One region of the Streptomyces sp. NPDC015130 genome, then DNA from elsewhere that is predicted to be linked to it. Evidence: riboswitches for the same ligand, from Rfam matches in the RefSeq annotation. Region 1 holds a riboswitch; each other region holds the start of a gene.

Region 1 (10,239 bases):
GTGTCGGGGGCCGGCACGAACCGCCGCCCCGCCGCCGCCGCGACCTCCCGCAGGAACGCCCGCCGGAACCCGTCGCTCTCCAGGGAGCCGTGCCAGTGCGTACCCCACACGGAGCCGACCCGGCACCCGTCGAGGAACGGCTCCCCGCCCAGCACGTCCGCGACGCCGTGGTGGATCTCGTACCCCTCGACCCGCTCCCCGAGCGCCTCGCCGACCGGCCGCGCCAGGGTCTTCTCGCGCGCGAACCGCACCCGTACGGGCAGCAGCCCGAGCCCGTCGACGGTCCCGGCCTTCGACTCGACCTCGTCGTCGATCCGCTCGCCGAGCGCCTGGAAGCCGCCGCAGATCCCGAGGACCGGCCGCCCCTCCGCCGCGCGCCGGACCAGCTCGTCCGCGAGGCCCCGCTCGCGGAGCCACGCGAGCGCCTTGACCGTCCCCCGGGTGCCCGGGACGACGACGAGGTCCGCGTCGACGAGCTCCTCCGGCCGGTCGACGAACCGGACGACGACGCCCGGCTCGGCGGCCAGCGCGTCGACGTCGGTGAAGTTCGACATCAGCGGTACGGCGCACACGGCGACCCGCAGGACGTCCGCGCCGACCGGGGGCGCGACGACGGACTCGCGGACGGTGCCCCGCAGCGAGACCCGGAGCCCGTCCTCCTCGTCGATGCCGAGCCCGTGCGCGTACGGCAGGACGCCGAAGGTCCGCCGCCCGGTGAGCCCGTGCAGCATGTCGAGACCCGGCTCGAGCAGGGTCACGTCACCGCGGAACTTGTTCACGAGGTATCCGGCGACGAGCTGCTGGTCCTCGGGCGAGAGCAGCGCCGTCGTCCCGAAGAACTGGGCGAAGACCCCGCCCCGGTCGATGTCGCCGACCACGACGACGGGCAGGTTCGCGGCCCGTGCGATGCCCATGTTCACGATGTCCGTGCGCCGCAGGTTGATCTCGGCCGGACTGCCCGCCCCCTCGCAGATCACGGCGTCGTACATGCCCCGGAGTTCCTCCAGGCACGCCAGGACCGGCTCGAAGAGTTCCTTCTGCCGTCCCCCGTGCAGTGCCTTCCCGGGGGACGACCCGCCGGACCCCCCGAAGAACCCGCGGGCGCTCAGCTCGCCCACCGGTTTCCCCATGAGGACGACCTGGCTGGAGCGGTCGCTGCCCGGCTTGAGCAGCACGGGGTTCATGAGCGCGGTCGGCTCGACGCGGGCGGCCTGCGCCTGCATGGCCTGGGCCCGCCCGATCTCGGCGCCCTCGCGGGTCACGAAGGAGTTGAGGGACATGTTCTGCCCCTTGAACGGCGCCACCTTCAGGCCCTTGCGGACCAGCCAGCGGCAGATGCCGGCCGTCACGACGCTCTTGCCGGCGTCGGACGTGGTCCCGGCGACCAGCAGCCCCCCACCCCTCATGCGTTCCTCCGCTTCACGGCACCGATGATCATGCGGCCGCCGACGCAGGCGGCCAGGGTCAGTGCGGTCACCCGGCGTGAGAGCCGGACCGCCCGGTCGATGTCGGCGACCTCGACGGGCCGCCCTTCCCCGTTCAGCACGGGCCGGTGCTCGACCCGCCCGCCGTACGCGAGGGTCCCCCCGAGCCGTACGCCGAGGGCGCCCGCGAAGGCGGCCTCGACGGGGCCCGCGTTGGGGCTGGGGTGCTTCGCCGCGTCCGCCCGCCAGGCCCGTACGGCTCCCCGCGGGTTCCCTCCGGCGAGCGTCGCGGCGGCGGCCGTCAGCCGGGCCCCGGGCCAGCCCGCCACGTCGTCGAGACGGGCCGAGGCCCAGCCGAAGCGCCGGTGGCGCGGCGACTTGTGGCCGACCATGGCGTCGAGGGTGTTGACGGCCCGGAAGGCGAGGAGGCCCGGCACGCCCGCGACCGCACCCCAGAACAGGGCGCCGACCACGGCGTCGGAGGTGTTCTCGGCGACGGACTCGACGACCGCGCGGGCCATCGCGGGACCGTCCAGGGACTGCGGGTCGCGCCCGCACAGGTGCGGCAGCCGCTCCCGGGCGACCTCCAGGTCCCCGGCGGCGAGCGCCCCGCCGATCGCGCGGGCCTCCCGCCCCAGGGTCGTACCGCCGACGACGGCCCACACGGAGGCGGCGGTCAGTGCGACGGCGGCGGCCGGCCGGTCCCGGACGGCCCGGGCGGCGAGGGCGCCGAGGGCGGCGGTGGAGCCGGCGCAGACGGCGGTGTGCAGGGCGCCCCAGCCGCGGTGGTCGTGGTGGAGGCGCTGTTCGACGGCGGCGGCGGCCCGGCCGAAGGCGGCGACGGGGTGTCCGCGGCGGGGATCGCCGACGAGCTGGTCGACGGCGAGCCCGAGGGCGGCGCCGTACGCGAATCCGCCCGGGGAGAGGCGGCTGGCTCTGATGCGGCCGGGCATGGGCGCATGTCCTCACTCAGGGTCCGCGCCCTGGATCGACGTGACCGGCGGCGAGAGTTCCTGACTCCCGGACCCCTCGGATCCGGTCACAGTGGCGGGACCGCGCCGGATTCGCACCGGACTTCCTCTGCTGCCGCCGTAATGGCCTCGGCAGTCCACCACGGGCCGCGAACAGCCGTCAACTCACCCTTGACCTGCGACGGGTCACTGTGCGAAGCACCACAAACACGGCGGCCGGGCGGCCCGTCACCCGAAGGTGCGGACCGCCCGGCCGCCGTGGAGAGAGAGGACCGTCAGACGACGATCAGGTAGATGCCGTACGCCACGGCCGCCGCGCACAGCGCGAAGCAGGCGTAGGCACCGGTGCGGGCCAGGGTCGCGGAGCCGCCGTTCGCGGCCGCCTCCTCCTGCTTGCCGAGGCCGACGATCCCGAGGGTGAAGAGGCCCACGAGGGCGACGGTCGCCAGGAGGCTGACCCCGAAGACGGAGCCGAGGGCTGCCCAGTCGATCTTCATGTCGTTCGTTCCTTACACCGTTGCGGCGGGGGCCGGGGGAGCGGTCGGGTCCGTGGGAACCGGCGCCGGGATGGTGGTCTTGAGGTCCTCGTCCGCGACGGCGGCGACGGAACCGGCGGCCGGCGGCGGGGTGACGGCCGCGATGGCGGTGGTCACGACGCCCGCGGGCTCCTCGTCCAGGTCGTCGGCGGTGACGTTGTGGTGGTCGACCGGCTTGCGGCGGGAGAGCGCCCAGATCACGGCCGAGCCGGAGACCAGCAGGACGGCCGTGGCGGCGATGCCCCAGGGGCCCTGCTTGGTGAGGAACTCGGCGCCGGCGCCGACGAGACCCGCGGCGGGCAGGGTCAGACCCCAGGCGACGAACATCCGGGTGGCGGTCGACCAGCGGACGACACCGCCCTTGCGGCCGAGGCCGGCACCCATCACGGCACCCGAGCAGGACTGCGTGGTGGAGAGGGAGAAGCCGAGGTGCGAGGAGGCCAGGATGACCGTGGCGGCGCTGGTCTGGGCGGCGAAGCCCTGCTGCGGCTGGAGGTCGGTGAGGCCCTTGCCCATGGTGCGGATGATGCGCCAGCCGCCGAGGTAGGTGCCGGCCGCGATGGCGACACCGGCGGAGACGATGACCCACATCGGGGGGTTCGAGCCGGGGGCGACGACACCCTGGGTGACCAGGGCGAGGGTGATGATGCCCATCGTCTTCTGGGCGTCGTTGGTGCCGTGGGCGAGGGAGACGAGACCGGCGGAGGCGATCTGGCCGGCCCGGTAGCCCTTGGCCGTCGACTTGGCCTCGGGGTTCGCCTTGATCTTGTACGTCAGCTTCGTGGCGGCCATCGCGGCGAGACCCGCGACGAGCGGCGCGGCGACGGCCGGGATGAGGACCTTGGTGACGATGGTCGAGCCGTTGACCGCGGACCAGCCGGCCGACATGACCGCGGCGCCGATGAGGCCGCCGAAGAGCGCGTGGGAGGAGCTGGACGGCAGGCCCAGGAGCCAGGTCAGCAGGTTCCACAGGATGGCGCCCACGAGCGCCGCGAAGATCACTTCTGTACGAATGCCCTCTTCGTTGATGATCCCGCCGGAGATCGTCTTGGCGACCTCCACGGACAGGAACGCGCCGACGAGGTTCAGCACGGCGGACATGGCCACCGCCGTCTTGGGCTTCAGTGCACCGGTCGAGATGGTCGTGGCCATCGCGTTGGCGGTGTCGTGGAAACCGTTCGTGAAATCGAACACGAGAGCTGTCACGACCACAATGGCGAGCAGCAGCGTGATGTGTTCCATTTACCCAGGCAATCGTTTGACGTCAGTGGCTCGACGAACGTAGGCAACCTGGGTGAACGGAAGATGAACTGGGGCGGGCGACGTGGTGTCCCCATCCGGTGTCAAGACATTCCGCTTAGCCCTCGACGGAGCCGGTGTCCACGATGCGGTCACCCTGCGACCCCGGGTAATCCGGGCCCTCGCGGGGCTCCGGCACCCCGGCCCGGCCCCTCCCCCGCCACCCCGTTCCGCCCCCTGGACCGGACCATCCGACCGGGGGACCCCGTCGAGGAGACCCATGTCACTCCCCGGAGGGACCCGGCGGAGGCGGCGGCCGGCGCCCGGCCCCGGGAACCACGGGCGGCACCCCGGCCGGGTCCGCCCGGTGGCAGGCCGCCCGTCACCTGCCGACACTGGGATCGTGCGCCCGGCTACAGCGACGGCAGCGGCCGTCACCACCCTGATCGGTGTCGGCGCGGCCGCGGTAGCGGCCGGCCGGTACGCCAGCGACGTCGCCCTCAAGGTGCCGTCCGGACGACCACTCCCGGGAGACCCGAGACTGACCGTGCACGCCACGGGTCCCGAACGGATCACCCTCACCCGCAGCCTCGCCTCGCTGCGCCCCGGCACGTACGGCATGGAGGCCCCCGGCCTGCACGCCGTCCTCGGTCCCGTCCTCGACCGCGTCCCGCACACCGCCGACACCGTCGTCCGCCGGCTGGAACGCGTCGAGCTCGGCGCCCTGGGCCCCGGCGTACGAGTCCGCCTCACCCCCCAGCTCCACCGGGGCACGCCGACGAGCGCCCTCGGCCTCGCCCACGAGGACGTGGAGATCCCCGGCGAGCTCGGCCCCCTGCCCGGCTGGCTCGTCGCCGGCCCGCGCACCACGTGGGTGATCGCGCTGCACGGCCTCGGCACCACGCGCGAGCACCCCCTGAACCTCGTCCCCTTCTTCAACCGGCGCAAGATCCCGGTCCTCGTCCCCACCTACCGGGGCGACGAGGGGGCGCCCCCCTCCCCGGACGGTCTCGCCCACCTCGGCGACTCCGAGTGGCGGGACGTCGACGCCGCCATCCGGTACGCCGTCCGCCGCGGCGCCGAGAAGGTCGTCCTGCACGGCTGGGGGACCGGCGCCGCGATGGCCCTGCGCGCCGCCGCCGAGTCCGGCGTACGGGACCGGATCAGCGGCCTCGTCCTCGACTCCCCGGTCCTGGACTGGGAGGCCACCCTCCGCAACCTCGCCGCGGCCCGCCACGTCCCCGGCCCCCTGCTCCCGCTCGCCGTCCGCGCGGCCCAGGGCCGGACCGGGGTCCACGGGGACCGGCTCCAGGCCGCCTCGGAGCCGGGCGCCCTGCGCGTCCCGGTCCTCGTCCTGCACGGCCCCGACGACACGATCGCCCCCTGGGAGCCGTCCGTCGAGCTCGCCGCCCGCCGCCCCGACCTGGTCAGCCTGCACACGGTCCGGCACGCCCCGCACGCGGCGATGTGGAACGCCGACCCCGTCCGCTACGAGGAGGCCCTGCGCCGCTTCCTCACCCCCCTGCTCTGACGGCGCCTCCGCCGCCCCTCCGACGGCCCCGCCCGTGGCCGTTCTGACGAGGCAGCGGATTCCGATTGGGCTTTCGGGCCGTCAGCGGGAAGACTGCCCCCGTGACGTCTCGAAAGCCCGATGAACCATTGGCGCGCAACTCCAGACTCCGACTCGTCCGCCCGCGGGCGCTGGCCACCGCCCGACGGGCCGTGACGACCCGGCGCACCCGGCCGGCGCCGCGGCCGCCCGAGGGCACTCCGCCCCGCGCGGAACTCGCCCGCCAGGCCCGGCACGTCCTCGCCGACGCCGTACGGATCGCCCGCTGGGCAGCCGTCGAGCGCGGACCCGAATCCGCGCTCCGTACCGGCACCGCATCCGTCCCCGCCCAGGAACGGGCCGCGGCCGCCCTGGACCTGACGCCCGGCCAGATCCGGGCCGGCTGGGACCGCGCCCGGCTCGCGGGGCTCGTCGAGCTCCACGGCGACACCGCCCGCCCCGGCTGGCGGCTGCAGGCCTGGGACCGGGACGACTCCGCCGTCCTGCGCGGCTGGGTCGCCCTCTTCGACGCCTGGTCCCTGGTCCACCCGGCGCCCGAGGGCGTCGCGCCCAGCGCGGTCGCCGAGGTCGTCGAGGCCGTCCCGCAGGTGCTCTCCCTGCTCCAGCTCTCCCAGGGCCCGGTGCTCGTTCCGGTTCTCCTCGATCTGCTCGGCCAGCGCGTCGAGGAGCTGCGCGAGGAGCGCTGCGAGGTCCCGGTCGCCGACCAGACCCCCGACCGGGCGGGCACCGCTCCCGACCCGGCGGACACCGCCCCCGGGGCACCCCCCGGCACGGACGGGCTCCCGACCCTCCTCGACTGGGCCCTGGAGGGCCTCGCCGCCGTCGGCGCGCTCACCCTCGACCCCGGCGCGGACGCCGGGCACGCCACGCTGACCCCGCTCGGCAACTGGGCGGTCTGGGTCAAGCTGGAGCAGATCTGCGTCGCCGCCCAGAGCCCCGCGGGCAACATCGAGCAGTCCGCCGAGGACATGCTCCGCGGCTGCGCCCGGCTCACCCCGGGACCGGCCCGCGCCGAGTACCGCGCCTGGCTCGCGGCCCGCACGCTCTCCAGCGCGGTGGCCGAGCTCCTCGCCGTCGCGCGTGGCGAGGACGCCCTCCTGCGCGGCCTCGCCTTCGAGGCGCTCCGGGTCGTCGGAGCCCCCGCCGAGGCCGAGGTCCGGGCCACCGTCGCCGAACCCTCCCTGCGGCCGTACGCGCTGCTCTGGCTGGCGGAGTACGAGGGCGCCGACCCCGACGACGCCCAGGAGGTGCTCACCCGCGAGGAGGCCACCTGGCTCTGGGTGGACACGGCCGCGGCCGTCGCCGACCACGGCGAGAGCGAGCTGCTCGTCCGCCACCTCGAGTCCGCCGTCCAGGGCACCGTCCCCGCGCTGCTCGACGAGGTCAGGGCCGTCGGCCACCCCCGTACCGTGCAGGTCCTGGTCGCCCTGGCCGCCGCCCATCCGGACCCGGCCCTGTCCAAGGCGGTCCGCAGGGCCGCCTTCCAGGTCCACACCGGCGGCGCCTGACCGGGGCGCGGTGCCACCCCCGACGAGCGACGTCCGACGCCCGGCGCCCGGCTACTCCGCGGCGCCGGGCGTGTAGGTCCCGAAGCTCCAGATGTTGCCCTCGGCGTCCCGGGCCATGTAGTCCCGCGAGCCGTACTCCTGGTCCGTCGGCGGCATCACGATCTCGGCGCCGTGGGCGAGGGCCCGCGCGTGGTGCTCGTCCACGTCGTCCACGTGCACGAAGACGCCCACCGGGCCCGCGCGGCCCATCAGCTTGTCGAACTCGCTGCCCGTGCCCCTGCTGCCGAGCATCACCATGCCGTTCCCGTACGCCAGCTCCGCGTGCGCGATCAGCCCGTCCTCGGCCTCGTACACGGCGCTCGCCGTGAAACCGAAGCCCTCCGTGAGCAGCTTGATCGCGGCCTTCGCGTCCTCGTACGTCAGCGTCGGACAGATGTGGGGTGCCTCAGCCATCCCGACCACTTCCTCTCGATTCGGCCGAATGTGACCTGGATCTCAGTCTGGCAGCCGCCACCGACAACTCAGCGGAAGGTGTCGCACCGGGCCATGTCGCCGGTCCGGTAGCCCTGGTGGAACCACTGCTGCCGCTGCGCCGCCGAGCCGTGCGTCCAGTTCTCCGGCGTGACCCGGCCCTGGAACCTCTCCTGGATCCGGTCGTCGCCCACCGCGGCCGCCGCGTCGAGGCCGTCCCGGATGTCCGCGTCCGTGAGCCGGGTCAGCAGCGGGCGGCCCGTCCGGTCGTCGGGGGTGGTCGTCGCGTGCCGCGCCCACACCCCGGCGTAGCAGTCGGCCTGGAGCTCGACCCTGACGGCGTTGGAGTCCGCGCCGGTGCGCCCGTCCCGGGCCCGGCCCAGGGTCCCCATCAGGTTCTGGATGTGATGGCCGTACTCGTGCGCCACCACGTACGCCTGGGCGAAGGGGCCGCCGCTCGACCCGAACGTGGTCCGCAGCTCCTCGAAGAAGCCCAGGTCCAGATAGACCTGCCGGTCCCCGGGGCAGTAGAAGGGCCCGACGGCCGAGGTCGCCGAGCCGCACGCGGTCCCGACCCGCTGGGTGAACATCACGGTGGCGGCGTTCCCGTAGGTCCCGCCCCGGCGCGCGTACTCGGTCCGCCAGAAGTCCTGGAGGCTGTTGACGACCGCGACGATCCGGCAGTCCTCGCGGGTGTTCGCGTCCGAGCCCTTCCTGCAGCTCTGGTTCACCTGGGCCGCGGAGGACGAGGTCGCGACCGGTTCCTCGCCGCCGTCGGAGAGCCCGAGCTGCTCGGGCCCGACCCCGAACAGCACGCCCAGGACCAGCGCGATGAGGCCGATGACGCCGCCGCCGACGGTCGCCCTGCCGCCCGGGACGCGGCTGTTCCGGACGTCCTTGACCTCCGAGGTGTCCAGGTCGGCGTCGTCGTCGAACTGCACGGTCCACCACCCTCCGCGTCACTGCCGCGGCAGTGGCCGCCGCCCTGCGCCGAGTATCGGTCGATCTTCACCCTCCCGCCCCTTTTGCGTGATCAGAGAGGAATGAGCGTGAATGTGAGAAAGCTCCGATCGGGCCGTCGAACACCCACATGGCCGAAAACCAGTTGCAGGAGCCCGTTAGACTGGCCGTATGGCCACTCTCCCCGTGCATTAGCGGCGTCGAAGCCCGTCAGCAACCGTCCTTCCGCCGTTTCTCATCGCCCTGGAGTCTGTCCGTGATCACCGCCACCGGCATCGAGCTGCGCGCCGGCGCCCGCGTCCTCATCGAGTCCGCTTCCTTCCGCGTCGCCAAGGGCGACCGCATCGGCCTCGTCGGCCGAAACGGAGCGGGCAAGACGACCCTCACCAAGTGCCTCGCGGGCGAGGGCCAGCCGGCCGGCGGCAGCATCGCCCGCTCCGGTGAGGTCGGCTACCTCCCGCAGGACCCGCGCACCGGCGACCTCGACGTCCTGGCCCGCGACCGCATCCTCTCCGCCCGCGGCCTCGACACCCTCCTCAAGAAGATGCGGGCGAACGAGGAGCGCATCGCGACCGGCACCGGCGGCACCCGCGACAAGGCCATGCGCCAGTACGAGCGCCAGGAGACCGAGTTCCTGACCAAGGGCGGCTACGCGGCCGAGGCCGAGGCCTCCACCATCGCCGCCGCCCTCGGCCTGCCCGACCGGGTCATGGGCCAGCCGCTGCACACCCTCTCCGGCGGTCAGCGCCGTCGCGTCGAGCTCGCCCGGATCCTCTTCTCGGACGCCGACACGCTCCTCCTCGACGAGCCGACCAACCACCTCGACGCCGACTCGATCATCTGGCTGCGGGACTACCTGAAGACCTACCGCGGTGGCTTCATCGTCATCTCCCACGACGTCGACCTCGTCGAGACCGTCGTGAACAAGGTCTTCTACCTGGACGCCAACCGCTCCACGATCGACGTCTACAACATGGGCTGGAAGCTCTACCAGCAGCAGCGCGAGGCCGACGAGAAGCGCCGCAAGCGCGAGCGGCAGAACGCCGAGAAGAAGGCCGCCGCCCTCAACTCGCAGGCCGACAAGATGCGCGCCAAGGCCACCAAGACCGTCGCCGCGCAGAACATGGCCAAGCGCGCCGAGCGGCTGCTGTCCGGCCTGGAGGCCGTGCGCGCCTCCGACAAGGTCGCCAAGCTCCGCTTCCCGGACCCCGCGCCCTGCGGCAGGACCCCGCTGACCGCCGAGGGGCTCTCCAAGTCCTACGGCTCGCTGGAGATCTTCACCGATGTCGACCTCGCCATCGACAAGGGCTCCCGCGTCGTCATCCTCGGCCTCAACGGCGCGGGCAAGACGACCCTGCTGCGCCTCCTCGGCGGCGTGGAGAAGCCCGACACGGGCGAGGTCACCCCGGGGCACGGCCTGAAGCTCGGCTACTACGCCCAGGAGCACGAGACGCTCGACCCCGAGCGGACCGTCCTGGAGAACATGCGCTCGGCCGCGCCCGACCTCGACCTCGTCGACGTCCGCAAGACGCTCGGTTCCTTCCTCTTCTCCGGTGACGA
Region 2 (10,239 bases), on a different contig from region 1:
CTGTCCCGCGGCGGTGAAGGAGCCGGAGCGGTAGACCGCGAGGAACGTGCGCACGAGGTTCAGGTCCAACGGCGACGAGCGCGCCGGGGACGCGGCGGCCGACGCCGCCGCCGAGCCATCAGGATTCCTGTGCTTCACGTGAGGGAGCATAGTCAGCGCGAATGGCCGGGAGGCGGCGGAAAAGGCGGTGACGGTCGGGGCCGGTGGCCGCCGTCAGGCCATCTTCTTGAGGACCTCGGCGGCGAGCGGGGCGGAGGAGGACGGGTTCTGGCCGGTGACCAGGTTGCGGTCGACGACGATGTTCGGCACCCACGGCTCGCCGACCTGGACGTCCACGCCGGCCTCGACGAGGCGGGTCTCCAGGAGCCACTGGGCCTTGTCGGCGAAGCCGGCCTGGGTCTCCTCCGCGTTGGTGAAGGCGGCGACCTTGTAGCCGGCGAAGGCGTTGGTGCCGTCGGCCTTCGTCGCGGCGAGCATCGCGGCGGGGGCGTGGCAGACGACGGCGAGGGGCTTGCCCGAGGCGAGGGCGTCGACCAGGATCCGGCCGGAGACCGGGTCGACGGCGAGGTCCTCCATGGGGCCGTGGCCGCCGGGGTAGAAGACCGCCGCGTACTCGTCGAGGCGTACGTCCTCCAGCGTGATCGGGTGGTCGAGCTCGTCGAGCGAGGCGAGGGCGGCGGCGACCTTGTCGGCGCCCTCCTGTCCGCCGTTGACCTCCGGAGCGAGGCTGCCCCGGTCGACCGTCGGGACGACCCCGCCGGGCGTGGCCACCACGACCTCGTGGCCGGCGGCCTTGAACACCTCGTACGGCGCCACGGCCTCCTCCGCCCAGAAGCCGGTGGGGTGCTTGGTCCCGTCGGCCAGGGTCCAGTGGTCGGCGCCGGTCATCACGAAAAGGATCTTGGACATGCGAGGGGCTCCCGGGGTCGTCGGTGCGGCGATGTCTTCGACGCTATGCCCGCCGCCGAGAGGTTTCCAATGGAGAACCCGATGTCCGCCATGGGAAGTCCGATGGCTCCCGGGGAATACCTCCCAGCGGCTCCGACCTGCGAACTCGCCTATCCGACGGCGGACCCCGGGGCGGTGACCGGGGCCGTGAGGCCCGCGAGGGCCAGGGCCCTCGCGACGGCGGGGCCGTCCAGCGGGTCGCCGTCCGGGCCGATCGGGCGGAGCCGCTCCAGCAGGACGGCCGGGTCCAGCCGGTGCGCCTCGGCCGCGGCCAGGAGCGCGTCGGCGCTCGGCCCTTCGGCGGTGCGGTCGATGCGGTCGGACAGGTCGCCCACCGCCCGCTCCCGGTCGACGAAGTCGCTCATGCCGCAGTCCAGGCCGTCGTCACGGAGGTCCGCGGGGTACGGCGCGCGGGCCCAGGTCCCGTTCTCGTACCAGTAGACGCACCCCAGCTCGTTGCCTTCGAGGCGGTCGTGCAGCTCCTCGTACGGGAGCCACTCCGGGCCGCCCGCGAGCATGTCGATCGGCGGCTCGTGCCACTTGACCCCGCTCGACTCGTCCTCGCCGTAGAGCACGAACCGGCCTTCGCCCATCCGGGACATGGTCCACCAGGTGCAGCCGGAGTCGTCGTGGTGCAGGCCCTCGGAGTCGATCCAGACGCCGGTGCGGTAGCCGCTCCGGCGCTGCTCGTCCTCCGTGGTCGCGCCGACCGCGGCGAGCAGGGCCCACCGGGCCCAGAGCGCCTCGCCCGTCGGAAGGTCCTCCGGCAGTCCCGGTCGGTGAATGGTCATTCCTGCCCCCGTGTGTCGAGCCGTGCGGCCGTAGAGCTGTGCGGCCGTAGACCAGAGACCGTATCGGAGGGGTCCGACACGGTCTCCGACGACCTGGGGGAGCCCGTGCGTCAGCGCGTCCGCGCCGGATCCGGTGCCGTGCGCGCGAAGTGACGGGCGGTCGGGGTCAGTGCCGCGGCCGCCGTCACGAGGAAGCAGGCGGCTGCGCACACGCCGAGCACGGGCGTGACCCCGAAGGCGTCGATGGCCGGGGCGATCAGGGCCAGGCCGACCGGCGCGAGACCGTACGACACGAGGAAGTCCAGCGAGGAGACACGGGCCGGCCTGTCCGGTGCGACGTTGGAGCAGATGGAACCGTGCAGCGACCTCAAGCTCGACCAGAAGCGGCGCGTCGCGCGGATCCACGAGATCCTCGCCGAACACCCCGAGTACCACTGGATGCGGCAGTACCACGACGACATCCACTACCTCGGCTACCGGGCGATCGCCGACCGGATCAGGGAGGCGACCGGGCCGGCCGATCCGGACGGAGCGGCCGGCCCGGACGGAGCCGCCGGGCTCACCGTCGTCGGCGGGGTCCGCTCGGGTGCCTCGACCGGCGCCCTCGCCCGCTACCTGGGCGCCTCCCCGAGCGGCATGGCCGACGTCCGGCTCGTCGGCGTCCAGCCGTACGGCAGCGTCACCTTCGGCGCCGAACACGTCTCCGATCCCGAGATCATCATCGCCGGGATCGGCAGCTCCATCCCCTTCGGCAACGTCTCCCACGAGCTGTACGACAACCTGCACCGGATCTCCTTCGACGCGGCCCTGGCCAGCAGCGTCGACCTGCTGCGCCGGCACGCGGTCTTCGCGGGCCTCTCGACCGGCGCCGGCTACCTCGCCGCCCGCCACGAACGCGATCGCACCCCCCAGATGCACGGTCCTCTTCATCGCCGCCGACACCGGTCACCGCTACGTCGACACCGTGCACGCCCGCCACCGCGAGGCCGCGCCCCTCGCCGCCCTCGCCCCGCGCGACGTGACCGACCGGAGCGAGCTGGCGCTGCCGTGGTCCCGGATGGAATGGAACCGCGCCGGAGCGGACGTCCGTGCGACCGGCTCGTACGCACCGGCGAGATGATCACTCGTTGGTGAGTTCGCCCGTCCCCGCCACCGGTCCGGCGCGAGGCTGAGGGAGGAGTGGCAGTGATCGTGCGGCCGGGACGTGCCGCGGGCAGGGGAGCGGTGTGACGAGGGAACCAGGGGTCCGCGAGGGCCTGGACGAGCGGGCGTTGCTGCTGGCGGCGGGGCTCGCGGACCTGGCGGTCAGCACCCTGAGCACGGGACTCGGGGCCGTCCGGGGCCTGTTGAGGCGCTCGGACGCCGCCGAGGTGGCGGCGGAGGCCGAACGGGACCTGGAGGCCCGCGGCCGCCTCGTCCTCGACAGGTACGCGGCGCCGCCACCGGCCTACCTGGAGGTCCTCGCCCGGCACGTGCTGGCCCGGCGGGCCGACCGTGACGTCTGAGCGCTGGGAGCCGGCCGCCTTCAAGTCCCGCGTCGACGAGGTGCTCCGGCGGTACGTCGCCGAGGAGGCCGGCCTGCTGTCGGAGGTCGATCCCGCGCTGGGCCCGGTCGCCGGACAGCTGGAGGCGGCGGTCGCGGACGGCAAGAGGCTGCGGGCCGCGTTCTGCTACTGGGGCTGGCGCGCGGTGGGGCAGCCCGACAGCGAGGCGCTGCTGCGGGCGGCGGCCTCGATGGAGCTCGTGCACGCGGCGGCCGTCGTCCACGACGACCTGATCGACGACAGCCCGCTGCGCCACGGCCGCCCCACCGCCCACGTGGCCCTGCGGGACGCGGTGGGGCACCACCCGCGGCCCGCCGCCGGCGCCCGGTCGCTGGCCATGCTCGTCGGGGACCTGCTCATGTCGCTCGCCGGCCAGCTGTTCGTCACCAGCGGAGTACCGGCCGCCTACCTCGGCCGCGCCCGACCCCTCTGGGCGGCACTCGCCCGGGACCTGATCGCGGGCGAGTGCCTGGAGATCCTGCACACCGGAGCCGCCCCCGACACGGCTGCCTCGCTGAAGGTGATCCGCTACAAGACCGCCAAGTACACCGTCGAGCAGCCCCTGTTGATCGGCGGCGCCCTGGCCGGGGCCGGTCGGCGGCTGCGTGAGGGCTACTCCGCGTACGGGCTGCCGCTCGGGGAGGCGTTCCAGCTGCGGGACGACCTGCTCGGCCTCTTCGGGGACCCGGAGACCACCGGCAAGGCCGACGCCGACGACGTACACGGCCGACGGCCCACCGCCCTGCTCGCCGAGACCTGGCGGCTCGCCGGTGGCGAGGACCGGCGGCGGCTGCGCGACCTGCTCGCCCGCCCCGCCCTCGACGGCGACGCGCTGGAGGCCGTACGCGCGCTGATGCGGCGGCTGAAGGCGCCCGACCGGGTCGAGGCCATGATCGCCGCGCGGGTCGAGGAGGCACTCCGAGCCCTCGACGGGCTGAACCTGCCCGCCCCGCCCGCCGCCGCGCTCACCGCCCTGGCGCACTCGGCGGCGGCCCGCCGTTCCTGACGGAGACCCCCCCGACCCCCGTCAGAGATCCCCCGTCCCCGACAGAGATCCCCGTTCCTGACGGAGAACAAGGAGCCCTGCCCCATGACCCCTGTCACGTCCCGTACCGAGGCGTCGATGGACGCCCTGCGGCGGTCCGGCGACGAACTCGCCGACGCCACGGTCGCCACGCTCTTCGAACGCGGCGAGGTCGGAAAGTTCAACACCCTGATGCGGTACGTCTCCACCGCCGGCGCCCCGCTGCCGGACGGGCTGCCCGACGTCGCCCGGGAGTACCTCCACGCCACGAGCGCCCCGCCGTCCTGGGTGGACTGGGGGGAGATGGAGAAGGCCCGGCTGTTCTTCATCGACAACAACGTCCACATCTCCACCGCGCTGTCCTTCGCCTCCATGCCCGCCTGCTACCTCGTCCCGCACGTGGCGAAGCTGCTGTCGGCGACGCACGGCCTGAGCTACCCGTCCAAGCGCATGGCGGAGACCGGGCAGTTCACCGTCCACCTGATGCAGCCCGACGCCTTCGAGGCCGGCAGCAGGTTCATCCCCGCCGCGCAGAAGGTCCGTCTGCTGCACGCCTCCATCCGTCACCACCTCGTCCGCGAGAACCGGTGGGACGCCGCCGAGCTGGGGGTGCCGATCTGTCAGGAGGACATGATCGGCGGGCAGATGTTCTTCTCGATGCTCGTCCTCGACAGTCTGCACCGCCTCGGCATCCACATGACCTCCGAGGGCGCGGACGCCTACTACTACGCCTGGCGTGTGGTCGGCGCCATGCTCGGCGTCGACCAGGACGCCGTCCCGAAGACCCTCGACGACGCCCGGGCCTTCCTCGACCTCTACATGGTCCGCCACATGGGACCCTCGCCCGAGGGTTCGCACCTGACCCGCCAACTGATCGACCTCTACGAGGAGATCGTGCCCGGCACCTTCTTCGACCCGGTCGTCTCCGCGCTCATCCGCTTCCTCGTCGGCGACACCTGCGCCGACTGGCTGGACGTCCCCCGCACCCGCTGGGACACCCTCGTCAGGTCCGTCCCCCACCTCCTCGGCGTCCTGGAGAGCATCGAGGACAGCTCACCGCTCGGCGCCTGGGCCCTGGACCGCCTCGGCCACCTCACCACCGTCCTGGAACTGTCCTCCCTCACCCGTGGCCGCGTCATGCACTACGCCATCCCCGAGCACCTCAGGAAGGAGTACGGCGTCCCGGCGGGCCCGGCCCGCACCCGCCGCTGGGCGCCCCCGGCCGCCACGGTCTCCCCGTGACGGCCGGGTCGCGGCCGCGTCGCCGTCAGGGAGCGGTGAGCTCGGCCCGGACGGTGCGGGCCGCCGCCACCAGGTTCTCCAGCGAGGTGCGGGTCTCGGGCCAGCCGCGGGTCTTCAGGCCGCAGTCGGGGTTGACCCAGAGCCGCTCGGCGGGGATGGCCTCCAGGCCGGTACGGAGCAGCTCCGCGGCCTCCTCGGCGCTCGGGACGCGCGGGGAGTGGATGTCGTAGACCCCGGGTCCCGCCTCGCGCGGGTAGCCGTGGGCGGCGAGCTCACGGGCGACCTGCATGTGGGAGCGGGCGGCCTCCAGGCTGATGACGTCGGCGTCGAGGTCGTCGATGGCCTGGACGACGTCGCCGAACTCGGCGTAGCACATGTGGGTGTGGATCTGGGTCTCCGGCCGCACTCCCGCGGTGGTGAGGCGGAAGGCCTCCGTCGCCCAGGACAGGTAGTCCCCGTGGTCGGCGGTGCGCAGGGGCAGGGTCTCGCGGAGGGCCGGTTCGTCCACCTGGATGACCGAAGTGCCCGCCGCCTCCAGGTCGTTCACCTCGTCGCGCAGGGCAAGGGCGACCTGGCGGGCGGTGTCGGCGAGGGGCTGGTCGTCACGGACGAAGGACCAGGCGAGCATGGTGACGGGGCCGGTGAGCATGCCCTTGACCGGCTTGGTGGTGAGGGACTGCGCGTACGTCGTCCAGCGGACCGTCATGGGCTCGGGCCGGGAGATGTCGCCGGCGAGGACGGGCGGCCGGACGTAGCGGGTGCCGTAGGACTGGACCCAGCCGTGCTGGGTGGCCAGGTATCCGGTGAGCTGCTCGGCGAAGTACTGCACCATGTCGTTGCGTTCCGGCTCGCCGTGGACGAGGACGTCCAGTCCGGTCTTCTCCTGGAAGGAGATCACCTCCTGGATCTCGGACCTGATCCGCTCCTCGTACCCGGCGGTGTCGGTCCGGCCCGCCCGCAGGTCGGCCCGGGCGCTCCGCAGCTCCGCGGTCTGCGGGAACGAGCCGATGGTCGTGGACGGCAGCAGCGGGAGCCGCAGGGCGGCGTGCTGGGCGGCGGCGCGGTCGCCGTACGGCTGGGAGCGGTGGGTGTCCGAGGCGGAGACGGCCGCGGCGCGGGAGCGGACGGCCGGGTCGCGGGTGATCGGGGAGGTCGCGCGCGAGGCGAGGTCGGCGCGGTTGGCGGCCAGTTCGGCGGTGACGGCCCCGGTGCCCTGCGAGAGACCCTTCGCGAGGGTGACGACCTCGGCGGTCTTCTGGCGGGCGAAGGCGAGCCAGCGCAGGATCTGCGGATCGGTGTCGCGTTCGGCCGCCGCGTCGAGCGGGACGTGCAGCAGCGAGCAGGAGGCGGCCACGTCGACCCGCTCGGCGAGACCGAGGAGGGTGCCGAGCGTGGTGAGCGAGGCGGTCAGGTCGTTGACCCAGACGTTGCGGCCGTCGACCACCCCGGCGACGAGCCGCTTGCCGGGCAGGCCGCCGACGGCGGCGAGCGCGTCCAGGTTGGCGGCCGCCCGCTCGGTGAAGTCGAGGGCCAGCCCCTCGACCGGTGCCTTCGCGAGGACCGGCAGGGCGTCGCCGAGCCGGTCGAAGTAGGAGGCGACCAGGAGCTTCGGCCGGTCCGTGAGCGCTCCGAGGTCGCGGTAGGCGCGGGCGGCGGCGTTCAGTTCCGCCGGGGTGCGGTCCTGGACGAGGGCCGGCTCGTCGAGCTGCGCCCACTCGGCGCCCCCCGCCCGGAGGTCGGCGAGGACCTCGGCGTACACCGGGAGCAGCCGGTCGAGGAGGGTCAGCGGGTCGAAGCCGGGCGCCACACCGGGTGCGGGCTTGGCGAGGAGCAGGTAGGTGACGGGGCCGACCAGGACCGGCCGGGCGGCGAGGCCCTCGGCCAGGGCCTCGCCGAGGGCGGCGACCTGCCGGGAGGAGTCGGCCGTGAAGACCGTGTCGGGTCCCAACTCAGGCACGAGATAGTGGTAGTTGGTGTCGAACCACTTGGTCATCTCCAGCGGCGCGACGTCCTGGGTGCCGCGCGCCATCGCGAAGTACCCGTCGAGCGGATCCGCCGCGACGGCGGCGCGGTGCCGCTCGGGGATCGCGCCCACCATGACGGTGGTGTCGAGGACGTGGTCGTAGTACGAGAAGTCGCCTGTGGGGACCTCGTCGAGGCCGGCGGCGGCGAGCCGCCGCCAGGTGTCGAGGCGCAGTCCGGCGGCGGTGTCCCGGAGGGCGTCGGCGGTGACGCGGCCCTTCCAGTAGCCCTCGACGGCCTTCTTCAGTTCGCGGTCCGGCCCCTGACGCGGGTAGCCGTGGAGGGTGGAACGCGCTGCCGCGGCTGCGGACTTGGTGGTCACGGAGATCTCCTTCGCGAGATGAATCCCTGAGATCCCGGGGACGGGACGGGGGCGCGAAGGGGTGACGGAACGGCCGGTACGACCCGGCGTGGTGCGACGGGGTCGTCCTGCTCGCTCTGTACGCCGACCCGCCCTCGAGGTCACCGGAATGTCCGCGCGCGGAATCGTCCGCGTGCGGGCAACGGGCAGGTCTTCGGACTCGCGGGCACGTCCTCACGGGGGAGGACACCTAGTGGCCGTCGCTTCCCAGGCCCGTCACGGGCCCAGTGCTGTGTGACGGCGGTCGTTCCCGCTCACCGCTGCGGGGCAGTCCCGGATTCCCACCGGGTTCCCTCTTACGACGCATCCCGTCCGGCTGACGGGGCGAACCAGCTGCACCGGCAGCGTAACCCGGCCCTCCGGCTGCGCGCACGCAAAAGGGCCCCGGGACCGCGCAGGGCCCCGGAGTCCGTCAGGTCACGGATGCGGACCGGTCAGCCGCCGCTCGGGCTGGGGACGCCTCCTGCCGGCCGGGGACAGCACGCCACCTTCCAGGGCAGGTCCGGCGGGCCGGAGCCGCAGGGCGGCCCGGAGGCCGTCTGTTAGGTTCCGAAGGCCCAGCGGTTCCGGCGCGGACGGGGACCTCACATCCCCGGCCGCCGGTCGAGAGGAAGAGTCGCACGATGGCCGTCATCCACCACACCACGATGCAGCCCACCAAACTGGAGCTGCTCGCCTCGTGGCTGCCCACCCGCGACTGGTACGGCGGCCGGGAGGGCGGGCCGGCCCCGGCCAAGGCGGGCGGCTTCCGGCTCGACGACCCGGCCGGCGAGGTGGGTATCGAGTTCATGGTGGTGACCGACGGCACCGAGCCGGGCGCTACCGCCTATCTGGTGCCCATGACCTACCGGGGGGCTCCGCTGGAGGGCGCCGAGCACGCGCTCATCGGCACGTCCGAGCACGGCGTCCTCGGCACGCGCTGGATCTACGACGGTGCCCACGACCCCGTGCTCGTCGGGGAGTTGTACGCCCTGCTGCGGGGCAAGGCGGTCGCGCAGCACCAGTCCGTGGACGACACGGTGGATCCGACGGTCTCCGTCACGGCACCGGCCGGGGACGCGCCCGACGCCGAGCTCGTACGGGTCGTGGACGGGGCCGACCACACCGCCGTGGTGCTGCGGGCGGACGGCGCGCCCGAGGAACTGACCCTGCGCGTACGGCGCGTCCTGCGGGCCGCCGACGAGGACGGCTCGCCGGACTCCGGCCGGGTCACCGCCGCGTGGCTGCTGCCGGACGGGAGCACCGCCCGCGGCTCGTACGTCACCGTCTAGTGGCTCGTCAGACAGCCTTGGCCGGGTAATGCGTCCAGGCGCGGATGGGTGAGTCGGGGGCGAAGTTGGTCTTCGGTTCTGCGTGAGCGTTGTGCCAGCGGATGTAAGCGGCGATGGCCGCGTTCTGCTCGTCGTGGCTGCGATGGTCGGTGCCGTTGAGCGCGAAGTAACGCAGGGCCGCGAACTCGGCCTCGATCCAGTTCAGCCAGGAGACCTTGCCCTCGCGCAGGATCCGGCGCAGGGTCTCCCGGCTGATGGCCGCGGTCACCTTCTGCTTGATGAGGTGGTCGGCGAGCTTGCTCAGGCTCCAGGTGGAGAACGCGGTGATCTTCCAGTCGGCGGGGGACGTCCGGGCGATCAGACAGATGTGCTCGCGCACCTCGTCACTGATCGTCTTGGGGGGTCCCCCGCTCCATTTTGGGGCCAGCGCATCGAACCCCCGCTCGGTGGAGGCGTGGATGACATCACGTTCGTAGTCCTCACCAACCTGCATCAACGTGGTGATGTCCTTCACCGACTGGCCCTGGGCGGACATCAGCACCACGATCGCCCGGCGGAGTTTCACCGGGTCCTTCGCGGTCCGGCTGATCCGCTGCAGCCTCCGGCCCTCGTCCATCGTGACCGGCCGGACGAACACACCCGGTCGTCGTCCCACGACCACCTCCAAGATCAGGTCTTGGAGACAGTCTGCTGCCCCACGAGCAGCAGGTCGCGCGACCGCTCTGAGCACTTCGGCTGGCGAGTCGGCGGGACGCAGTTTGCGGACAGGCCCCCAATCACACCGTCGGCGGTTCCAGGGCGACCCCGTCACGGAACCGGAACCCCAAGGCGTGAACAAGCGCGAAGACCAAGTCCTCCGCCAACGGATCACACTCAGCCACCAGGGCGGTCCTGAGCGCCACCGGGTCCGGCTGAAGGCCAGCCCCTCGGGCCCAGGCTGCAGCTCGCTCACCTACTTCGACCGAATCACCGATCCACTCACCAGGGAGGCCGTAATCCCGCGCCATCTCCGACGACAAGGCACATTGCCATGACA
Region 3 (10,239 bases), on a different contig from region 1:
TGACGAGGGAGGCGAGGACGAAGACGGCGGCGCGGAAGCGGGCGGTGTCCAGGCCGAGGACGGTGGCGCCCTCCTCGCCGACGAGCAGCAGGTCGAGCGGGCGGGCGAGGGCGACGAGAGCGCCGACGCCGAGGACGAGGACGGCGGCGGGCAGGAGGAGGGTGTCCCAGCGGGCGCTGCCGAGGCCGCCGAGGGACCAGTACAGCGCCTCCTGGAACTGCTCGGGCCGGCCGGCGACGACGAGGAGCAGGGTGGCGAGGGCGGAGAGCACGTACGAGACGGCGACCCCGGCGAGGACGAGCCGGGCGCCGGTCAGGGTCCCGCCGCGGCGCGCGAGCCCGTAGACGAGGACGAGGGCGAGGAGCGCGCCGGCGAAGGCCGCGCCGGGCAGGGCGATCGTGGTGGTCACCCCTCCCCCGATGCCGAGGACCAGCACGAGGACGGCTCCGGCGGAGGCGCCGGAGGAGATCCCGAGGAGGAAGGGGTCGGCGAGCCGGTTGTCGACGAGGGCCTGGAGGACGGTGCCGACGACGGCGAGCCCGGCGCCGACGACGACGCCGAGCAGGACCCGGGGCAGCCGGACGTCGAGCACGATCGTCCGGTACGGGGAGGGGGCCGCCCGCCCGGTCAGGGCGTCGAGCACCTGGCCGGGCGGGATGCGGACGGAGCCGAGGGCGAGCGAGGCGATGCCGGCGAGGGCCAGGGCCAGGGCGAGTCCGGCGACGACGAGGACGTACCGCGAGGTCCCGGAGGCGGGTGCGCTCCTCTCCGTCGGTGTCCCGGCCCTGTCGAGGACCGTGCTCACCGGGCCGGGTGGAGCTGGGCGGCGAGCTTGTCGACGGCGGCGGGGACCCGGACGCCGAGGACGGTGTCGGAGAGCGGCATGACGGCGAACCGGCGGTTCTTGATCGCGGGGACGTCCTTCAGGACGGGGTCGTCGAGGAGCCGCTTCTTCTTCTGCTCGACGGTGGTGGTGCCGTAGTCGTAGATGACGATGACCTCGGGCCGGCGGTCGACGACCTGTTCCCAGGTGGCGTCGCCGAAGGCCTTGTCGAGGTCGGAGAAGACGTTCTTGCCGCCCGCCCGGGTGATGAGCTCGTTGCCGATGCCCTTGCCGCCCGCCGTGAACGCGGTCTTGTCTCCGCTGTCGTAGACGAAGACGGAGACCGGCGGGGTGCCCTTGAGGCGCTTCTCGGTGGCGGCGAGGGTGGTACGGGCCTCTCGGGTCCATGCCTCGGCGCGGGCGCCGACGTCGAAGGTCCGGCCGATCTCGCGGACTTCGCGGTAGAGGTCGTCGACCGAGGTCGAACCGGACGGGCAGTACTCGATGTTGAGGCGGGTGGAGATGCCGGACTTCTTGAGGTCGTCGCGGCCGCGGCCGTCCTTGGCGTCGAAGGCGGAGGCGTAACCGCCGTAGACGAAGTCGGGGTTCGCGGCGAGGAGGGCCTCCTTGGAGGGGTACTCCTTCGCGAGGACGGGGACGGAGTCGTAGGCCTGCTTGTAGGCGGGGAGGACCTCGTCGTCGAGGTAGGCGGTGCCGACCAGCGACTTCTCCAGGTCGAGGGCGAGCATCACCTCGGTGACGTGCTGGTTCATGGTGACCACGCGCTTCGGCGGTGCCTGGTACGTGGTCTTCACGCCGCAGTTGTCCACGGTGTACGGGAATCCCTGCGCGGTCCCTCCGGGCTTCGCGGAGGACGCGGGCGGGGTCGCCGGTGACGAGCAGGCGGCGAGCAGCGGGACGAGGGCGAGCGCGGGCAGCAGCGGACGGCGCCAGGACATGACGGTCGAGCCTCCTCCGGGGATTTCCACGTCCCCGATCGGTGGTGAGAGGCGGCAGGTCAGTTCCTGGCTCACGCCTCCCGAGGAGGCGGTCACAGTGGCGGGACCGCACCGGATTCGCACCGGTTTCCTGGTTCCTGCCGCCCGTTGGTCCCGGACAGTCTCTCACTGGGACCGGGTCGGGGCGCTACTCCGCGTAGGCCTCGACGATCTCGACGTCCTCCTCGGTCACGACGCCCTCGACGATGGTGAAGGAGCGGAACTGGAAGGGGCCCGCGTCGTCGGTGTCGGCGGTGGAGACGAGGACGTAGTGGGCCTGGGGCTCGTTCGCGTACGAGATGTCCGTGCGGGACGGGTAGGCCTCGGTCGCGGTGTGCGAGTGGTAGACGATGACGGGCTCCTCGTCCCGGTCGTCCATGTCGCGGTAGAGCTTGAGCAGGTCCGCGGAGTCGAACTCGTAGAACGTGGGCGAGCGGGCGGCGTTCAGCATGGGGATGAAGCGCTCGGGGCGGCCGCTGCCGGCCGGGCCCGCGACCACGCCGCAGGCCTCGTCGGGGTGGTCCGCGCGGGAGTGCTCCACGATCTGCTCGTACAGGGCCCGGGTGATGGTCAGCATGCCGACAGGATAAGCAGACGGGCCGTTCCGTACCGAGGAGTGGTACGGAACGGCCCGGATGCTGAGACCCGGCAGGTCAGGAACGCTTGGCGAAGGCGGCGCCCTCGGGGTTGCGGGCCTTGAGGACCAGGTAGGAGACGGCGAGGACCAGGCCCCAGACCGGCGCTCCGTAGAGCGCGACCCGGTTGCCCTCGTCCATGCCCATGGTCACGAGGACCAGCGCGAGGAACGCCAGGGCGAAGGCGCTGAGCCAGATGCCGCCGGGCGCCTTGAAGGAGGACTCGGGCAGCTCGCCGCGGTCGGCCTTGGAGCGGTAGCGGATGTGGCAGATCAGGATGGCGATCCAGGCCCACATGCCGGAGATGGTCGCGAAGGAGACGACGTAGTTGAACGCCTCACCGGGCCACTGGTAGTTGATCCAGACGCCGACCATCATCAGCGCGGCCGAGAACGTGGTGCCGATCAGCGGGGTGCCGGAGCGGGTCAGCTTCGTGAAGACCTTCGGGCCCTGGCCGTTGAGCGCGAGGTCGCGCAGCATGCGGCCGGTGGAGTACATGCCCGAGTTGCAGGAGGAGAGCGCGGCCGTCAGGACGACGAAGTTGACGATGGCGGCACCGACGCCGAGGCCCATCTTCTCGAAGGCCGCGACGAACGGGGACACGCCGGGCTTGAACTCGGTCCACGGGACGACCGAAAGGATCATGATGAGCGCGCCGACGTAGAAGACGGCGATGCGCCACGGCACGGTGTTGATGGCCTTGGGCAGGACGGTCTTCGGGTCCTTCGACTCACCGGCGGTGACGCCGACGAGCTCGACGGCGAGGAAGGCGAACATGACCATCTGGAGGGTCATCAGGGTGGAGTAGATGCCGTCCTTGCCGGCGAAGAAGCCGCCGAGGTCCCACAGGTGGGTGACGGAGGCGGTGTCGCCCGCGTCGGAGAAGCCGAGGGTGAGGATGCCGGCGCAGATGAGGATCATGCCGATGATCGCGGTGACCTTGACCATGGAGAACCAGAACTCGAGCTCACCGAAGAGCTTCACCGAGATCAGGTTGGCACCGTAGAGGATGACCGTGAAGACGAGGGCCGAGAGCCACTGCGGGATGTCCCACCAGTACGTCATGTAGGTGGCCGCGGCCGTGACCTCGGTGATGCCGGTGACGACCCAGAAGAGCCAGTACGTCCAGCCGGTCACGAAGCCCGCGAAGGGGCCCATGAACTCGCGGGCGTACTCAGAGAAGGAGCCCGAGACCGGGCGGTACATGAGGAGCTCGCCGAGCGCCCGCATGATGAAGAAGATGACGAGTCCCGCGGCGGCGTACGCGAGGATCAGACTCGGCCCCGCGATGGAGATGCCCTTGCCCGCGCCGAGGAAGAGGCCGGTGCCGATGGCTCCGCCGATCGCGATCATCTGGATCTGGCGTGCACCGAGTGCCCGGTGGTAACCCTCGCCCGAGACGGTGTCCGCGGCCTCGTCGCCGTCGTGCTGCTTGTCGACCTGCACTGAGGTCATGGTGGTGCGCCTTTCTCCATACTGATCCGCGCGACTGCGAGTGCGTCTGCCGCGGATCAGATCCTGATCCCCCCGGATGTGGATGGAGTGCCACCGGCGGTCAGCCGGTCAAAGCGCCCTCGGGAACAGGGGTGGCGTCCCCGAGCGGTCGTGAAGATTTATCACGCGGCGGGGGCCGGTCGACGGGGGTGCGTGTGGCGCGCGCCACACGGAAAGGTGCAGAAAAGGGACCTTACGGAGCAAAGGCGGGCGCCCTGATAACGCATTCGTTATCCGGATTTGAGCGTCCGCTGAGCGAACATCGGCGCCCCGGGGTGGCCTCGGGAAGCCCTGCGGCATCCCGAGGGTGACCGCGGACAGCCCTACGGCATCAGCGTCTCGACGAGGGACTCCTGGAGCGCCCCCAGCCAGAGGTAGGCCATCACCATGGGCTTGCGCGGGTCGGAGTCCGGCAGCCGGTACAGCTGCTCGCTCTCCTCGTCCTTGACCTCCAGGCGGGTGCCGATCGTCAGCCGGAGGTCGTTGAGCGTGCCGAGCCAGGCCCGGGAGTCGTCCGGGCTCAGCTTCAGGACGGCGCCGCCCTCGCCCGCCGACTCGCCGGAGAGCGAGTCCAGGGCGCGCACGACGACGAGGGCGTCCTCGCGCTTGCGGGCGCGCAGGTCGTTCTCGGTGTAGCGGCGGAAGTCCGCGGCGGACGCCCGGAGCTCCGCGCTCTCGTCCCCGTACGCGTCGGGGAAGAGGCGCCGGAGGGCGGGGTCGGACGGGGGCTCGCTCGGGCCCTCGGCGAAGAGGGCGGCCAGCGGGTCGGCATCGGCCGCGGGCTCGTCGCCGGGGCCGATCAGCTCCATCAGCTGGACGGCGAGGGAGCGGAGGATGGAGATCTCGACCTCGTCGAGCGCGACGGCCGCTCCGCCGCCGGGCAGGTTCTCGAAACGGCCGGCCATCAGAAGCGGTCCTGGGAGAGGGTCGCCCAGAGGCCGTAGCCGTGCATCGCCTGCACGTCCCGTTCCATCTCCTCGCGGGTGCCGGCGGAGACGACGGCCTTCCCCTTCTCGTGCACGTCGAGCATCAGCTTGTGCGCCTTGTCCTTGGAGTAACCGAAGTACGACTGGAAGACGTAGGTCACATAGCTCATCAGGTTGACCGGATCGTTGTGCACGAGGGTCACCCAGGGCACGTCGGGTTCGACGACCGCGGAGACCTCCTCGGCCGATTCCGTACGTTCGATCTCAATAGGCGCGACGCTCACTCACCCCATGCTGCCACCCCGGGGGGCCCATCGCACAAACAGGTCACCCACACCGACCCCCTATTCGTCACTTTGACGATTTCTGCGCTAGCATCGCTGACATGAACGCTGCGGACCTTGGGCTGCCGGTGGACGTGCCGTCGACCGCGCTCTTCACCGATCAGTACGAGCTGACCATGCTCCAGGCGGCCCTCAGGGCCGGCACCGCCGACCGTCACTCGGTCTTCGAGGTCTTCACCCGGCGGCTCCCCGAGGGGCGCCGCTACGGCGTCCTCGCGGGCGTCGGCCGGGTCCTGGACGCCGTCGAGAACTTCCGATTCGACCCCGCCGTCCTCGGCTTCCTGCGCGAGCGCGGCATCGTCGACGAGCCGACCCTCGAATGGCTGGCCGGATACCGCTTCTCCGGAGACATCTGGGGCTACCCCGAGGGCGAGGTGTACTTCCCCGGCTCGCCCGTCCTGCGCGTCGAGGGCTCCTTCGCGGAGTGCGTGCTCCTGGAGACCGTGATCCTCTCGATCCTCAACCACGACTCGGCGATCGCCGCCGCCGCCTCCCGCATGTCGGCCGCGGCCGGCGGGCGCCGCCTGATCGAGATGGGCGCCCGGCGCACCCACGAGCTCGCGGCCGTCGCCGCCTCCCGCGCCGCGTACGTCGGCGGCTTCGAGGCCACCTCGGACCTCGCGGCCGGATTCCGCTACGGCATCCCGACCGTCGGCACCTCCGCCCACGCCTTCACCCTGCTCCACGACAGCGAGCGGGACGCCTTCCGGGCCCAGGTCGACAGCCTGGGCCGGGGCACGACCCTGCTCGTCGACACCTACGACGTGGCCGAGGCCGTCCGCACCGCCGTGGAGGTGGCCGGGCCCGAGCTCGGAGCCGTCCGCATCGACTCGGGCGACCTGCTGCTCGTCGCGCACCGCGTCCGGGCGCAGCTGGACGAGCTGGGCGCGCGCGACACGAAGATCGTCGTGACCTCGGACCTCGACGAGTACGCCATCGCCTCGCTCGCGGCGGCGCCGGTCGACGCGTACGGGGTGGGCACGCAGCTGGTCACCGGCAGCGGCCACCCGACCTGCTCGATGGTCTACAAGCTGGTCGCCCGGGCCCGCACGGCCGACCCCAAGGCGCCCCTGGTGCCGGTCGCGAAGAAGTCCGTGGGCGGCAAGGCCTCGGTCGGCGGCCGCAAGTGGGCGGCGCGCCGCCCCGACGCGTACGGGGTCGCCGAGACGGAGGTCGTGGGCACGGGACCGGTCCCGCCGGAGCTCGTCGGCCACCAGCTCCTGGTCGAGCTGGTCAAGGGCGGCGAGGTGGTGGCCAGGGAGCCGCTGGAGGCCGCCAGGGCCCGGCACATCGCGGCCCGCGCCGGGCTGCCGATGTCGGCGATCCAGCTCTCGCGCGGCGAGCCGGTGCTGCCGACGGAGTACGTGTAGCACCACGCGTTCGCGAACGCGCAAGGCACAACGCCGGGGACGCCCCCTCCCCCGGGGAGGGGGAAGTCTCTAGGCTCGAACCCACCCATCCGACGCGCTAAGGACACCCGCCATGCACCGCGCATTGATCGTTGTGGACGTTCAGAACGACTTCTGCGAGGGCGGCAGCCTCGCGGTGACGGGCGGCGCGGACGTCGCCGCCGCCATCACCGACTTGGTCGGCCAGACGGCGGGCACCTCCTACCGGTACGTGGTCGCCACCCGCGACCACCACGTCGACCCGGGCGGGCACTTCGCCCCGGAGGGCGAGGATCCGGACTACGTCACCTCCTGGCCGGTGCACTGCGTGGCCGGCACGGAGGGCGTCGGCTTCCACCCGAACTTCGCCCCCGCCGTCGCCAGCGGGGCGATCGACTCCGTCTTCGACAAGGGCGCCTACGACGCCGCCTACAGCGGCTTCGAGGGGCTCGACGAGAACGGGCGGACGCTCGCGGAGTGGCTGCGGGAGCGGGACGTCACCGAGGTCGACGTGGTCGGCATCGCCACCGACCACTGCGTCCGGGCCACGGCCCTGGACGCGGCCCGGGAGGGCTTCCGGACCCAGGTGCTGCTCGACCTGACGGCCGGGGTCGCGAAGGCGACGACGGCGAAGGCCCTGGAGGAGCTCGGCGCGGCGGGCGTGGAGCTGACCGGCGCGCCGGTGGTCTAGGGCGTGTTGCGAGAGTAGCGCCGGCCGCCCGAAGGGCGGGCCCGACGGCGTCTGGAGCGTGCGTGCCAGGCGCCGTCGGGCAGGCGGGACTTTCGCAACACGCTTTAGGAAGCCCCTGGGGTGCGTCGCTACGCCGCGGGCGCCTTCGGGAGGGTGCGGGCCGGGTGCCAGAGCTCCTGGGCCGCGCCGGGCGCGGATCTCCAGAGCAGGCCGTCGGGGTGGTGCAGGACGGCCGTGATCTCGTCCGGGGTGGGCGGCTCGCTGTTCCCGCGGAGGTAGACCGCGCGCAGACCGAGGTTCCGCAGCCTGGTGAGGGCACGGGCACGGTTGGCGGCGTGGACCAGGAAGCGGACCGAGGCCCCGTCGCGGGCCGGGCTGGGCAGCCCTATCGCGACGACCACGCTGCCGCCCGGCAGCTTGCAGAACCCTCCGTTGGGCATGCGGAACCACTCCCCCGTGGATCAGATGTCAATAAGAACTGCGGTCAGACGCACCTAAACACGATCGGCCGCCGCCCGCTAGGGGGCGACGGCCGATCATGATCTGACCTGCAGTTTTACCGACTACTTGGTCGACGGGCCAACCTGGACCGTGATCGTCTGGCCGTCCTTCGGCTCCTTGACGACCTGGATCTTGGTGTTGGTGTCAGTTACCTTGACGCCGGCCCGCGGGGTCTCGGCGAACCAGTAGGTGCCCTTGCGGTCGTCGAAGACCGGGTTACCGGCCTGCGACGGGACCCAGGTGCCCACGCCCGCCTTGTGCAGCTGGAAGCCGTCCGTGCGGGAGAGGCTGAAGGGGGCGTCGTACGACTGGACGCGGTTGCGCATCAGCGTGCCGTCGGACCACTTCAGCGGGCTCGGGTGCGCGTCGATCGGGAGGACTCGACCCACGCCCGGGTGCTGGGAGGTGTTGTTGTCCTTCTGGGACAGGTCCCACTTCCAGATGAGCAGACCGTTCTGGTACGGGTAGTGCTCGACCCAGCCGGCCTTGTCGCCCGTGAAACCGAAGTTGTACGGGCCGACCTTGAGGGTCGCGTCGTACGAGACGTACTGGCGGTTCTCCGCGATGTAGTACTGCTCGTAGTCCTTCGAGAAGCCCTTCGCGATCCGCGAGAAGCCCTTCGAGACCCAGCCGTTGTCACCGTTCTCGGCGCCGTCCGAGAAGACGTTGGCGCCGTCGGCGGTGAGGGTGATGGCGTCGGCGGTGAAGCCCTTGCCGCCCGCCCCGCCGTCCGTCTGGTAGCGGAAGCGGAGGTCGAACTTCTTGCCCGCGTAGGCGTCGAGGCCGTAGACGAGCTTCTTGTGCCCACCGGAGACGTCCGTCAGCGACGGGGAGCCGGCGGCGTCGCGCGGGAGCGCCACACCGTTGGCGGTGCCGTCGAGCGGGGTCCAGTTGGCGCCGCCGTCGGTCGAGACCTCCGCGTAGAGGAAGTCGTAACCCTTCTCGATGTCCCACCAGCCCTGGAGCTCCAGGGAGGCCGCGGACTTGCCGGTCAGGTCGACCGGGCGGGTCAGGGTGTTCTTGAGGTCGTCACCCATGTTGCTCCACCACTGGGTGGCACCCTCGGCGGGGGCCACGACCTCGGTGGCGACCGACTTCTTCGGCAGCTCGACGACGAGCGCCTGCGGGTTCTTGGTGTTGTACTCCGAGACGCCCAGCTTGTGGGTGGTCTTGGTGCCACGCTGCCAGTCGTTGACCTTGGCGTAGTTCAGCCAGCCCAGCTGGAGCTTGTCCCAGGAGGTCATGTCGCCGGGCAGGTCGCCGATGGCGTCCTTGCCCTCGCCCAGCCAGGAGCCGGACGACATGAGGGTCCAGAACCCGGTGGAGTTCTCGCCGCCCGCGGTGTCGTAGTGGTCCGGCAGACCGAGGTCGTGGCCGTACTCGTGCGCGTAGACGCCGAGGCCGCCGTTCTCCGGCTGCATCGTGTAGTCGCCGACCCAGATGCCGGTCTCGCCGATCTGCGTACCGCCGGCCTTGTTGTTCGCCGGGCCGGTCTTGCCGGCGTTGGTGCCGTACGCGTACCAGCGGTGGGCCCACAGCGCGTCGGTGCCCTGGGCGCCGCCACCGGCCGACTCGTCCTCGCCCGCGTGGACGATCTGGAAGTGGTCGATGTAGCCGTCGGGCTCGTTGAAGTTGCCGTCGGCGTCGAAGTCGTAGCGGTCCCACAGGTCGTACTGGGCGAGTTCGGCCTTGATCTGGGCGTCGGTCTTGCCCTGGGCCTTCTGGCCGGCCGCCCACGCGGTGACGCCGTCACGGACGGTGTCCCAGACGTTGGGGCAGTTGGTGTCGCCGCAGTAGTTCGAGCCGTAGCGGGCCTCGTTGTAGTCGACCTTGACCCAGTCGGAGACGGCGCCGTCGACCGAGTAGCGGCCGGACGAGGTCTTCTCGAAGTAGGTCTTGACGGACTGCTTCGGCTTGCCCTTGGCGTCCTTGCCCGTACCGAAGTACAGGTCCTGGAAGTGCTTGCGGTTGTAATCCGCCTGCCAGGCCGTGGAGTTGTCGTTCGCACGGTCCGGCTTGGCTATCTGGTTGTGCAGGGGACCGGGCTGGCCGCCGTACATCGGCTTGAGCTCGGTCGTGTCGTCGTCCTCGCGGTCGACGAGGGTGGTGGTGTCCACCTTGTCGCCGAACTCGACCAGGATCGTGAAGATCTTGTCGGTCTTCTCGCGGCCGAGCTCGACGTACTTCTTGCTGTCGAGCTTGACGACCTGCGAGCCCCCGCGCTTCTCGACCTTGGCCTCGCCGTTGAGCACCTGCTCCAGGGCAGCCTTGCGCTGCTGCTCCTGCTTCTTGCTGAACGGACCGTCAAGGTCGTGGTCGACCGTCGTCTTGTCGACGGTCTGGATGCCCGCCGGCGCGACGTTGCCGTCGCTGCCTGCCCAGGCGGTGGAGAAGGTCGAGGCGGTGGCGGCGGTGGCCGCGAGCGCCACGACGACTGCG

What was found. Region 1 has a riboswitch for cobalamin ahead of ACF08F_RS36770 (cobalamin biosynthesis protein). Riboswitches for the same ligand answer to the same signal wherever they lie in the genome.
Region 2: it holds a riboswitch for cobalamin, as region 1 does, so the genes downstream of both, metE (5-methyltetrahydropteroyltriglutamate--homocysteine S-methyltransferase) here and ACF08F_RS36770 (cobalamin biosynthesis protein) in region 1, are expected to answer to the same signal.
Region 3: it holds a riboswitch for cobalamin, as region 1 does, so the genes downstream of both, ACF08F_RS14105 (ABC transporter substrate-binding protein) here and ACF08F_RS36770 (cobalamin biosynthesis protein) in region 1, are expected to answer to the same signal.

What each region holds. Positions count from the first base shown of each region.
Region 1 covers NZ_JBIBVC010000029.1:51,696-61,934, reverse strand. The annotation lists gene ACF08F_RS36775 (cobyric acid synthase) at 1-1,406, opposite strand, end outside; gene ACF08F_RS36770 (cobalamin biosynthesis protein) at 1,403-2,377, opposite strand; cobalamin riboswitch at 2,412-2,544, opposite strand; gene ACF08F_RS36765 (hypothetical protein) at 2,671-2,892, opposite strand; gene ACF08F_RS36760 (anion permease) at 2,905-4,173, opposite strand; gene ACF08F_RS36755 (alpha/beta hydrolase) at 4,574-5,701, shown strand; gene ACF08F_RS36750 (hypothetical protein) at 5,830-7,248, shown strand; gene ACF08F_RS36745 (VOC family protein) at 7,300-7,701, opposite strand; gene ACF08F_RS36740 (neutral zinc metallopeptidase) at 7,770-8,660, opposite strand; gene ACF08F_RS36735 (ABC-F family ATP-binding cassette domain-containing protein) at 8,936-10,239, shown strand, end outside.
Region 2 covers NZ_JBIBVC010000007.1:400,372-410,610, forward strand. The annotation lists gene ACF08F_RS17960 (LysR family transcriptional regulator) at 1-138, opposite strand, end outside; gene ACF08F_RS17965 (type 1 glutamine amidotransferase domain-containing protein) at 214-909, opposite strand; gene ACF08F_RS17970 (hypothetical protein) at 1,059-1,739, opposite strand; partial or broken gene ACF08F_RS17975 (MFS transporter) at 1,850-2,077, opposite strand; gene ACF08F_RS17980 (pyridoxal-phosphate dependent enzyme) at 2,088-2,873, shown strand; gene ACF08F_RS17985 (polyprenyl synthetase) at 2,966-3,244, shown strand; gene ACF08F_RS17990 (polyprenyl synthetase family protein) at 3,234-4,289, shown strand; gene ACF08F_RS17995 (oxygenase MpaB family protein) at 4,374-5,549, shown strand; gene metE (5-methyltetrahydropteroyltriglutamate--homocysteine S-methyltransferase) at 5,575-7,893, opposite strand; cobalamin riboswitch at 8,060-8,281, opposite strand; gene ACF08F_RS18005 (1,4-alpha-glucan branching protein) at 8,556-9,203, shown strand; gene ACF08F_RS18010 (transposase) at 9,211-9,858, opposite strand.
Region 3 covers NZ_JBIBVC010000006.1:22,076-32,314, reverse strand. The annotation lists gene ACF08F_RS14110 (FecCD family ABC transporter permease) at 1-709, opposite strand, end outside; gene ACF08F_RS14105 (ABC transporter substrate-binding protein) at 802-1,782, opposite strand; cobalamin riboswitch at 1,822-1,954, opposite strand; gene ACF08F_RS14100 (Mov34/MPN/PAD-1 family protein) at 1,970-2,398, opposite strand; gene ACF08F_RS14095 (amino acid permease) at 2,475-3,911, opposite strand; gene ACF08F_RS14090 (DUF2017 domain-containing protein) at 4,274-4,855, opposite strand; gene clpS (ATP-dependent Clp protease adapter ClpS) at 4,855-5,160, opposite strand; gene ACF08F_RS14080 (nicotinate phosphoribosyltransferase) at 5,262-6,590, shown strand; gene ACF08F_RS14075 (isochorismatase family protein) at 6,703-7,299, shown strand; gene ACF08F_RS14070 (hypothetical protein) at 7,428-7,739, opposite strand; gene ACF08F_RS14065 (immune inhibitor A domain-containing protein) at 7,863-10,239, opposite strand, start outside.